Regions from separate parts of the Thermobifida halotolerans genome, predicted to be linked through region 2. Evidence: predicted binding sites of a transcription regulator. Region 2 holds the regulator's gene; the other holds the start of a gene.

Region 1 (4,002 bases), 630 kb from region 2:
CCAGTCCGCGCGGCTCGCCCTGGCGCACGTAGTGCACCTGGGCGAGTTCGCTGGACTCGCGGACCGCGTTGAGCCGGTCGATGTCGTCCTTGACGCGCAGCGCCTCCTCCAGTTCGTAGGCCCGGTCGAAGTGGTCCTCGATGGAGCGCTTGTTGCGTCCGGTGATCATCAGGACGTCGCCGAGTCCCGCGGAGACGGCCTCCTCGACGACGTACTGGATCGCCGGTTTGTCGACGATCGGCAGCATCTCCTTGGGTGTGGACTTGGTGGCGGGCAGGAATCGGGTGCCCAGTCCGGCGACGGGGATCACCGCTTTGGTGACCTGGGTTACGGTGTGCTGTTCATCTGCCATGATCCGCACCATAAGACACCGTCATGTCAGACACGTATCACGGATGGGCACCGGCGTTTTCCCCGCTGTGATTTCGTGGCCGCGTCACCTCGCGTTCATTCCCTCCGGCGCCGCTGGCAGACTTGCCGACCATGGACGGCGTGTTGAGCAAGCGTGAGCTGCGGCGGCGGGTGCTCGCGGCGCGACGTGAACTGTCCGGACGGGCGCGCGCGGCGGCCGGGGCGGCGATCCGGGACGCCGTGCTGGCGCTGCCGGAGGTGTCCTCGGGCCGCACTGTGGCGGTCTACTACGCGGTGGGCTCGGAGCCGGACACCCGCCCGCTGGTGGCGGCCCTGTCCGAGCGCGGCGGCACCGTGCTGCTGCCGGTGTTCCTGGACGGCGGGGAGTTGGACTGGGCGCCCTACACCGGTCCCGACTCGCTGGCTCCCGCCGGGCACGGCCTGGTGGAGCCGACCGGTCCGCGTCTCGGGGTGGACGCGGTGCGCGGGGTCTCGGCGCTGGTCTGCCCGGCCCTGGCGGTGGACGCCGCGGGGTACCGGCTCGGTCGGGGGGCGGGCTGCTACGACCGGGCGCTGGCCCGGGCGGGCGAGGGGGCGGTGTCGCTGGCCGTGGTCTACGACACCGAACTGGTGGAGTCGGTGCCCACCGAGGAGCACGACCGCCCGGTCCGGGGGGCGGTGACTCCCGGGCGCGGGGTGGTGTGGTTGGGGAACCGCTAGGAGCGCCGGAAGCCGAACTCCAGCGTGTCGGATCTCACCTCCGACACGGGGCACGAACGGTGGACACCGCCGCGTTGCTCCCGGCGAGTAGTTCCCGGTCGAGACGGCGTCACCACCCCGTTGTCGCGATCATGTGGCCCGACGGCGTACTATTTAGCAGTCGTCGGGTGAGAGTGCCAGCTAGGAGGACCCGTGCCTACGTACCAGTACGCTTGCACCGAGTGCGGCGCCGATCTCGAGGTCGTGCAGAGCTTCAGCGACGACCCGCTGACCACCTGCCCCGAGTGCCAGGGCAAGCTGCGCAAGGTGTACTCCGCTGTCGGCATCGTCTTCAAGGGGTCGGGCTTCTACCGCACCGACAGCACGTCCAGCTCCAACAGCTCCGCGCTGACGGGCTCCTCCAAGAGCGACAAGCCCGCCAAGGCCGAGTCCTCGTCCTCCGAGTCCTCCTCGTCCGGCGACTCCGGCGGCACGAAGGCCCCCTCCGCCGCCTGAGATCCGCGCCCTGGCGCACCCCGAACCTGCCCGTGAGGGTCGTTCCCCGTCCGCGGGGGACGGCCCTCACGGTGTGCGCGGCGGGGTCCGCGCCGCCTCCACCGCACCGGGCCTGCGACGAGCACCCGCGGACTGTCCGTCGACGGGGATGACCACCGGTTCGGACGTGCGGACCCGTGGCGCTGCTCGCGGCCTTCGCCGGTACGCCGCCCCGGCGCGCCCGGCAGCGCGGCCGCCGCCCGGAAGTACGGGGCCGGCATGGAACCGCCGTTCAGGCGGGCGAGTAGGTGAGGCAGTCCGCCTGCTCCTGCCGGTAGCCGACGGCGATGCCCGAAGCCTGGCATTCGAACTGGACGTTGTGCTGGCAGTCGGACATCTTGCAGGCGCCGACGTGGCCCGTGGTGGCGGGATCGCCGCCCTTGGCCGGGGCGTCGAAGAAGGTGTCGCAGTAGGCATGGCGGACGTCGCCCACGGTGATGGCCAGCGCGCGGCAGGCGCGGTCGGTGTTGTACACGCAGGCTTCCGCCTCGCACGAGTTCACCACTGGCATGTCCATCGCAATCCCCCAAACATCGACGACATACCCGAGCCTCCCAGGCGGGGCACTCCCCTTCCAGGGGGTGCTCCGTGTCACCGAGAACCCGGTGAAGTCTTGGCACCGGCCTGGTCGAGGCGATACCACCGGGGCGGGTCGGGTGTGCGAGGGCTGCGTCTCTTCCGACGGTGGTCGGTGTCCTTTCTCCCTGTGGTGTGGGATCGCCTTCGCAGTGCGGAGGGCGGGGGCGTGGACGGCTCAGGCGCTTCGCGCGCCGGCCACTCCACCGCCAGCCCTCAGGGGTGCGGGGGCTTTCGCGTGCCGTGTTCCTTTCCCGGTCCTGGTGGTGCGGGATGTCCTCGGACCTTTCCGTCGGTGGGGGCGCGGGCGTCGGGATCGACACCAGGGGTCGGGAAGCGCGGAAAGCAGTCCCCTGGTGCCGGGATCATCGGTCCGCGCACCCCGCGAGACGCCGCGCGGGTCCGTCCTCCGCGGGCCGACCGATCCGGGTCCCGGGCGAGCGGCGGGATTCCCTGTGGACAGCCTTGATCCACGCTGCCTCGGCCCGTCTACCTTCGGTGTCCATGAACGCCACATCCGACTCCTCCCGGCGTCCGCTCCGGTTCCGCTGGCATCGCTGGCGGCGGCTTCTGGGCGCCCTGTCCGCGGCCACGGCCGCGGCCGGGGCGCTGCTGGTGCTGCGCCCTCCCCCGCCGCCCGCGGCCGAGGTCCTGGTGGCCGCCCGCGACCTGTCCGGCCTCGCCCCGTTGACCGGGGCGGACACGGTCGTGCGCGAGGTCCCCGAGGCCCTGCTGCCCGAGGGGGCGCTGCCCGCCGGGCACCGGGTCGAGGGGGTGTCGCTGCGGTCCCCGGTGCGCGCGGGCGAGATCCTCACCGAGGTCCGGTTGGCCGACCCTCCGGCGGCGGGCTACGGCGCCGACCTGGTGGCGGCTCCGGTGCGTCTCGCCGACGCCGACGCGGTCGCGTTGCTTCGGCCGGGCAGCCGGATCGACGTGCTCGCCGCCGTCGGCGACCCGCTGGCCGCCGGATTCGCCGGGGACGGCGCGGTCGCCGCCCGCACGATCGTGGCGGACCGCCCGGTGGTCGCCGTTCCCTCCGCGGACCCGGCGGCGGGGGAGGCGGGGGCGCTGGTCGTGCTCGCGGTCACCGAGGAGGAGGCGCGTTCCCTGGCGGGTCACGCCGGAGCCGGTCGACTGTCGATCGCCATCCGCGGTTGACGGATACGCTGAGCGCCGTGCGCGCCGCCGCACGGCGCGCACCCGTCCCCCCGTATCCCCCTACAGAAAGCGAGCCGTTCGGATGAACGGGTTCAAGAAGTTCCTCTTCCAGGGCAACCTGGTCCAGCTCGCCGTGGCGGTTGTCATCGGAGCGGTCTTCTCCGAGCTGGTCACCGCGTTCACCACCGCCTTCGTCACCCCGCTGCTGGGGATCTTCGGCAGAGTGCCGAAGTTCGCCGACCTGACCTTCACGGTCAACAACAGCGAGTTCCAGTACGGCGCGTTCATCGACGCCCTGATCTCCTTCGTGCTGACCGCCACCATCCTCTACTTCCTCATCGTGCTGCCCATGACCAAGGTGATGGAGCGCTTCGCCAGGGACGAGGAGGCCACCCACCGCGAGTGCCCGTCCTGCTTCAGCCAGATCAGCAGGAAGGCCATCCGGTGCGCGTACTGCACCAGCGAGATCGTGCCCGAGAAGATGGGAGTGTGACGTCGGCGGCGGCCCACCCCGTGCGGGTGGGCCGCCTCGGGCGGCAACGGCCCGGACCGGTCAGGAGGGGTCGTACTCCCAGTGCCAGGGCTCGAAGGGGCTGGAGTAGGCCCACTGCGGGTGGAACCAGCCGTATTCGCGGGAGTGCGCCTCCAGCCAGTTGAACTGCG
Region 2 (4,002 bases):
GGTTCCCGTCATTTGACCAGATGGACGGCGATCGGGTAGCGGTACCAGGCGTCCCTGGCCGCCGCGGTCGCGGCCAGTGCCCCGAAGACGAGGGAGAACAGCCACACGGCGACGATCAGCACCGATCCGGTCCAGGAGAGGTCCGGGACGAACACCCCGAACCCAACGAAGACCCCGACACCGATGACGTACGGGACGAACAGGGTCAGTTGGAGGTTCAGCGCCTCGGCCGCGTGGTGTCGCACGAAGGGTGAACGGCCTTTCACCGCCAGGTAGACGACCAGCGCGGGCAGCCATCCCGCGCACGCGAAGACCATTCCCACCAGGTGCGCGACCATCGCCCAGGAACTCCCGTCGGCGACCGGCGGCCCCGCCGCGGGCCCCGGGCCGAATCCCGGTTGCGCGTAGCCCGGGGGTGCGGGCGCGCCCGCGGGGGGTTGGGGGTGGGCGGGGTGCGGTCCCGTGGCGGGCCGGGCGGGACCCGGGGGCGCGAAATGCGGCGGAGAGGCGGCGGGCTGCGGTCCGGACGGCCCGAGACCCGACTGTCCCCCGGAGGGGGTGTGCTCCCGGGGCGGCTGCCATCCGGGAGGCGGGTCCTGGGGAGGAGGGGTGGGCGGCGTCTGGCTCATGTTCTCCCTTGACTGTGCCGATGGTCACGGACCCGGAACGCACGGTCCACACCGCGCAGCCTAGCCTCCGGAAGAGTACGGTGCGGTCACGAAGTCGATCAGTTCTTCGACACGTCCCAGCAGTCCGGGTTCCAGGTCGGCGTAGGAGCGCACCGAGCCCAGGATCCGCCGCCACGCCTCCTGGGGGTCGGCCCGCCAGCCGAGCGCGGCCAGCACCCCCTCCTTCCAGGGGGTCCCGCGCGGCACCGGGGGCCAGGCGGGGATGCCGACGGCCGACGGACGCACCGCCTGCCAGATGTCGACGTAGGGGTGTCCCAGGACCAGGACGTCCGGGGAGCGGACCTGTTCGGCGATCCGGCTCTCCTTGGAGCCGGGAACGAGGTGGTCCACGAGCACGCCGAGCCGCCGCCGGGGGGAGGGGGCGAACTCCGCGACGACCTCCACGAGGCGGTCCACCCCCTCCAGGCACTCCACGACCACGCCTTCCACCCGCAGGTCGTGTCCCCAGACCCGCTCCACGAGTTCGGCGTCCTGCACGCCCTCGACGAAGATCCGGCTCTCCCTGGCGGTCCGCGCCCGGTGGCCGGTCACCATGACCGAGCCCGAGGCGCTGCGCGGCGGGGCGTCGGGCGCGGTCGCGGGACGCACCACGGTCACCGGTCGACCGTCGACCAGAAAGGCCGCGGGGGTCATCTCGAACACCCGCCGCCGACCGTGGCGGTCCTCCAGGGTGAGGGTGGTGCGGTCCCAGGCGACCACCGCGCCGCAGAAGTCCTCGTCCGCGGTCTCGACGACCAGTCCGCGTTCGGCGGTGACGGTCGGAACGCTCCGGCGCTCCCGGCGCCACCGGTCGCCGGAGAGGACGTCGTCTCCGTACCGCCTGGAATGAGGGCGCATGCGGCGGATTGTAGCGGCCGGGGCGGTCGCCTCCGGGGATCGTGGGACGCCGGTCGCGGGTGGGGCGGAGGAGGTGACATGGTGAGAAGGGTTCCGTTCCGGGGAGTGAGGACGGGTCCGCTTCGGGGCAGACTTCGGTTGATACCGTGCTCGAACGGACATAACGCCGCTTGGTGTCCCCGCGTAGAATTAGCACTTAGGACCACGGAGTGCCAGGAGGTGAGCGCGTGCTCGACGACCGTAAACTCGCGGTGCTGCGTGCCATCGTCGAAGACTACGTGTCCACGAACGAGCCCGTGGGCTCCAAGGCGCTGGTCGAACGGCACAGGCTCGGGGTCTCTCCGGCGACCATCCGCAACGACATGGTGGCACTCGAGGAGCAGGGCTACATCGCCCAGCCGCACACCAGTGCGGGCCGGGTGCCCACCGACAAGGGGTACCGGCTCTTCGTGGACCGGCTCTCCACGGTCAAACCCCTGTCCAGGGCCGAGCGGCGGGCCATCGAGACGTTCCTGTCCGGCGCGGTCGACCTCGACGAGATCGTCTCCCGCACGGTGCGACTGCTGTCGCAGCTGACCCGGCAGGTGGCGATCATGCAGTATCCGTCGCTGACACGATCGTGCGTGCAGCACATCGAACTCGTGCCGCTGGGAACCCAGCGTGTCATGATGGTGCTGATCACCAACACGGGCCGGGTCGAGCAGCGCGTCATCGACGGTCTCGCGGAGGTCTCCGACGACGTGGTCGACAATCTGCGCGGGGTGCTCAACCGCGCTCTCGTCGGCAAGTGGCTCACCGACGCGCCCGAGGCGCTCTCGGGGGTCACGGTCCAGCTTCCGGCGGACGACCGTCCGATGGCGGAGTCGGTGCTGTCGGTCCTGATGGAGAGTCTCGTCGAGAAGCACGAGGAGAAGATCGTCTTCGGTGGTACCGCGAACCTCGCCGCGATGGGTTTCTCGGCCGACCTCCGGGACGTTCTCGAGGCCCTGGAAGAAAACGTCGTGCTCATCCGTTTGCTCGGTGAGATAGGCGACGCTTCGATGCTGACGGTGCGCATCGGCGCGGAGAACGCCCACGAGGGCCTGCACACCACGTCGATCGTCGCGGCGGGATACGGGATCGGCGACCAGACGCTGGCCAAGCTCGGGGTCGTCGGCCCGACCCGGATGGACTACCCAGGAACGATGGGAGCGGTACGCGCAGTGGCAAGGTACGTCGGTCAGATCTTGGCGGGGCAGTAAGTGGCCAGAGACTATTACGAGATCCTCGGCGTTCGCCGGGACGCGACCCAGGACGAGATCAAGAAGGCATATCGCCGTCTCGCGCGTGAGCTCCACCCGGACGTCAACCCCGATCCGGAGACCCAGGAGCGGTTCAAGGAGGTCGCCCAGGCCTACGAGGTGCTCTCCAACCCGGAGAAGCGCCGCATGTTCGACATGGGCGTCGACCCCTTCGCGCGCGGCGGCGCCGCCGGCGGCGGAGCGGGCGGCTTCGGCGGGGCGGGCTTCCCGTTCGACGACCTCATGAACGCGTTCTTCGGGGGAGGCACCGGAGGGCCCAGGACGGCGCGCGAACGCATGCGCCGGGGACGCAGTATCAAGGTGCGGGTCGAACTCGACCTCGCCGAGACCGCGTTCGGGGTCACCAAGGACATCACCTTCCCCACGGCGGTGGTGTGCGACACCTGCCAGGGCGAGGGAACGGCGCACGGAAGCCACCGCGAGACCTGCGACATGTGCGGCGGCCGGGGCGAGGTCTCCCAGGTCACCCGCTCCTTCCTCGGCCAGGTCATGACCACCCGGCCGTGTCCGCAGTGCTCGGGACAGGGCACCGTCATCCGCAACCCCTGCCCCGACTGCGCCGGTGAGGGCCGGGTGCGCGAGCGCGTCACCCGCAAGGTCCAGATTCCCGCGGGAGTCGAGGACGGCACCCAGATCCAACTGGCGGGCGAGGGCGAGGTCGGTCCGAACGGCGGACCGCGCGGCGACATCTACCTGGAGATCGTCCAGCGCCCGCACCCGATCTTCGAGCGGCGCGGCGACGACCTGCACTGCACGGTCACGGTGCCGATGACGGCGGCGGCCCTGGGCGCGTCGCTGACCATCGACACCCTCGACGGCCCCGAGGAGATCGACCTGCGCCCCGGCACCAACTCCGGGCAGGTCATCACCCTGGAGTCGAAGGGCTGCCACCACCTCAACGCCACGGGCCGCGGCGACCTGCTGATCCACGTCACCGTCGAAACACCCAGCCGGTTGGACGAGGAACAGGAGGCGCTGCTGCGCAAGCTCGCGGAGCTGCGTGGTGAGGACCGTCCGCCGGGCAAGTTCAGCCCCGGCCACGGCAACCTCTTCTCCCGGCTGCGCGACGCGTTCGGCGCGCGGTGACGCCTCCGGTCTTCCTGGTCGGGCCCGAGGACCTGGATACCGACTCCGTGCTGGTGGCGGGGGCCGAGGGACGGCACGCCGCCACCGTG

What was found. Region 2 encodes HrcA, which represses chaperone genes, less so after heat shock. Its sites were predicted from a motif close to TTGGCACTCTCNNNNNGAGAGTGCCAA; they were not measured.
Region 1: NI17_RS22675 (FmdB family zinc ribbon protein) is a predicted target of HrcA. The motif match lies at 1,225-1,251, and genes of this name have one in related genera.

Annotation. Positions count from the first base shown of each region.
Region 1 covers NZ_CP063196.1:5,129,049-5,133,050, reverse strand. The annotation lists gene galU (UTP--glucose-1-phosphate uridylyltransferase GalU) at 1-352, opposite strand, end outside; gene NI17_RS22680 (5-formyltetrahydrofolate cyclo-ligase) at 484-1,071, shown strand; gene NI17_RS22675 (FmdB family zinc ribbon protein) at 1,264-1,566, shown strand; gene NI17_RS22670 (DUF1540 domain-containing protein) at 1,838-2,122, opposite strand; gene NI17_RS22665 (RcpC/CpaB family pilus assembly protein) at 2,686-3,339, shown strand; gene NI17_RS22660 (MscL family protein) at 3,422-3,832, shown strand; gene NI17_RS22655 (D-alanyl-D-alanine carboxypeptidase family protein) at 3,893-4,002, opposite strand, start outside.
Region 2 covers NZ_CP063196.1:306,518-310,519, forward strand. The annotation lists gene NI17_RS01295 (DUF4870 domain-containing protein) at 9-629, opposite strand; gene NI17_RS01300 (DUF3097 domain-containing protein) at 690-1,526, opposite strand; gene hrcA (heat-inducible transcriptional repressor HrcA) at 1,754-2,767, shown strand; gene dnaJ (molecular chaperone DnaJ) at 2,768-3,913, shown strand; gene NI17_RS01315 (16S rRNA (uracil(1498)-N(3))-methyltransferase) at 3,910-4,002, shown strand, end outside.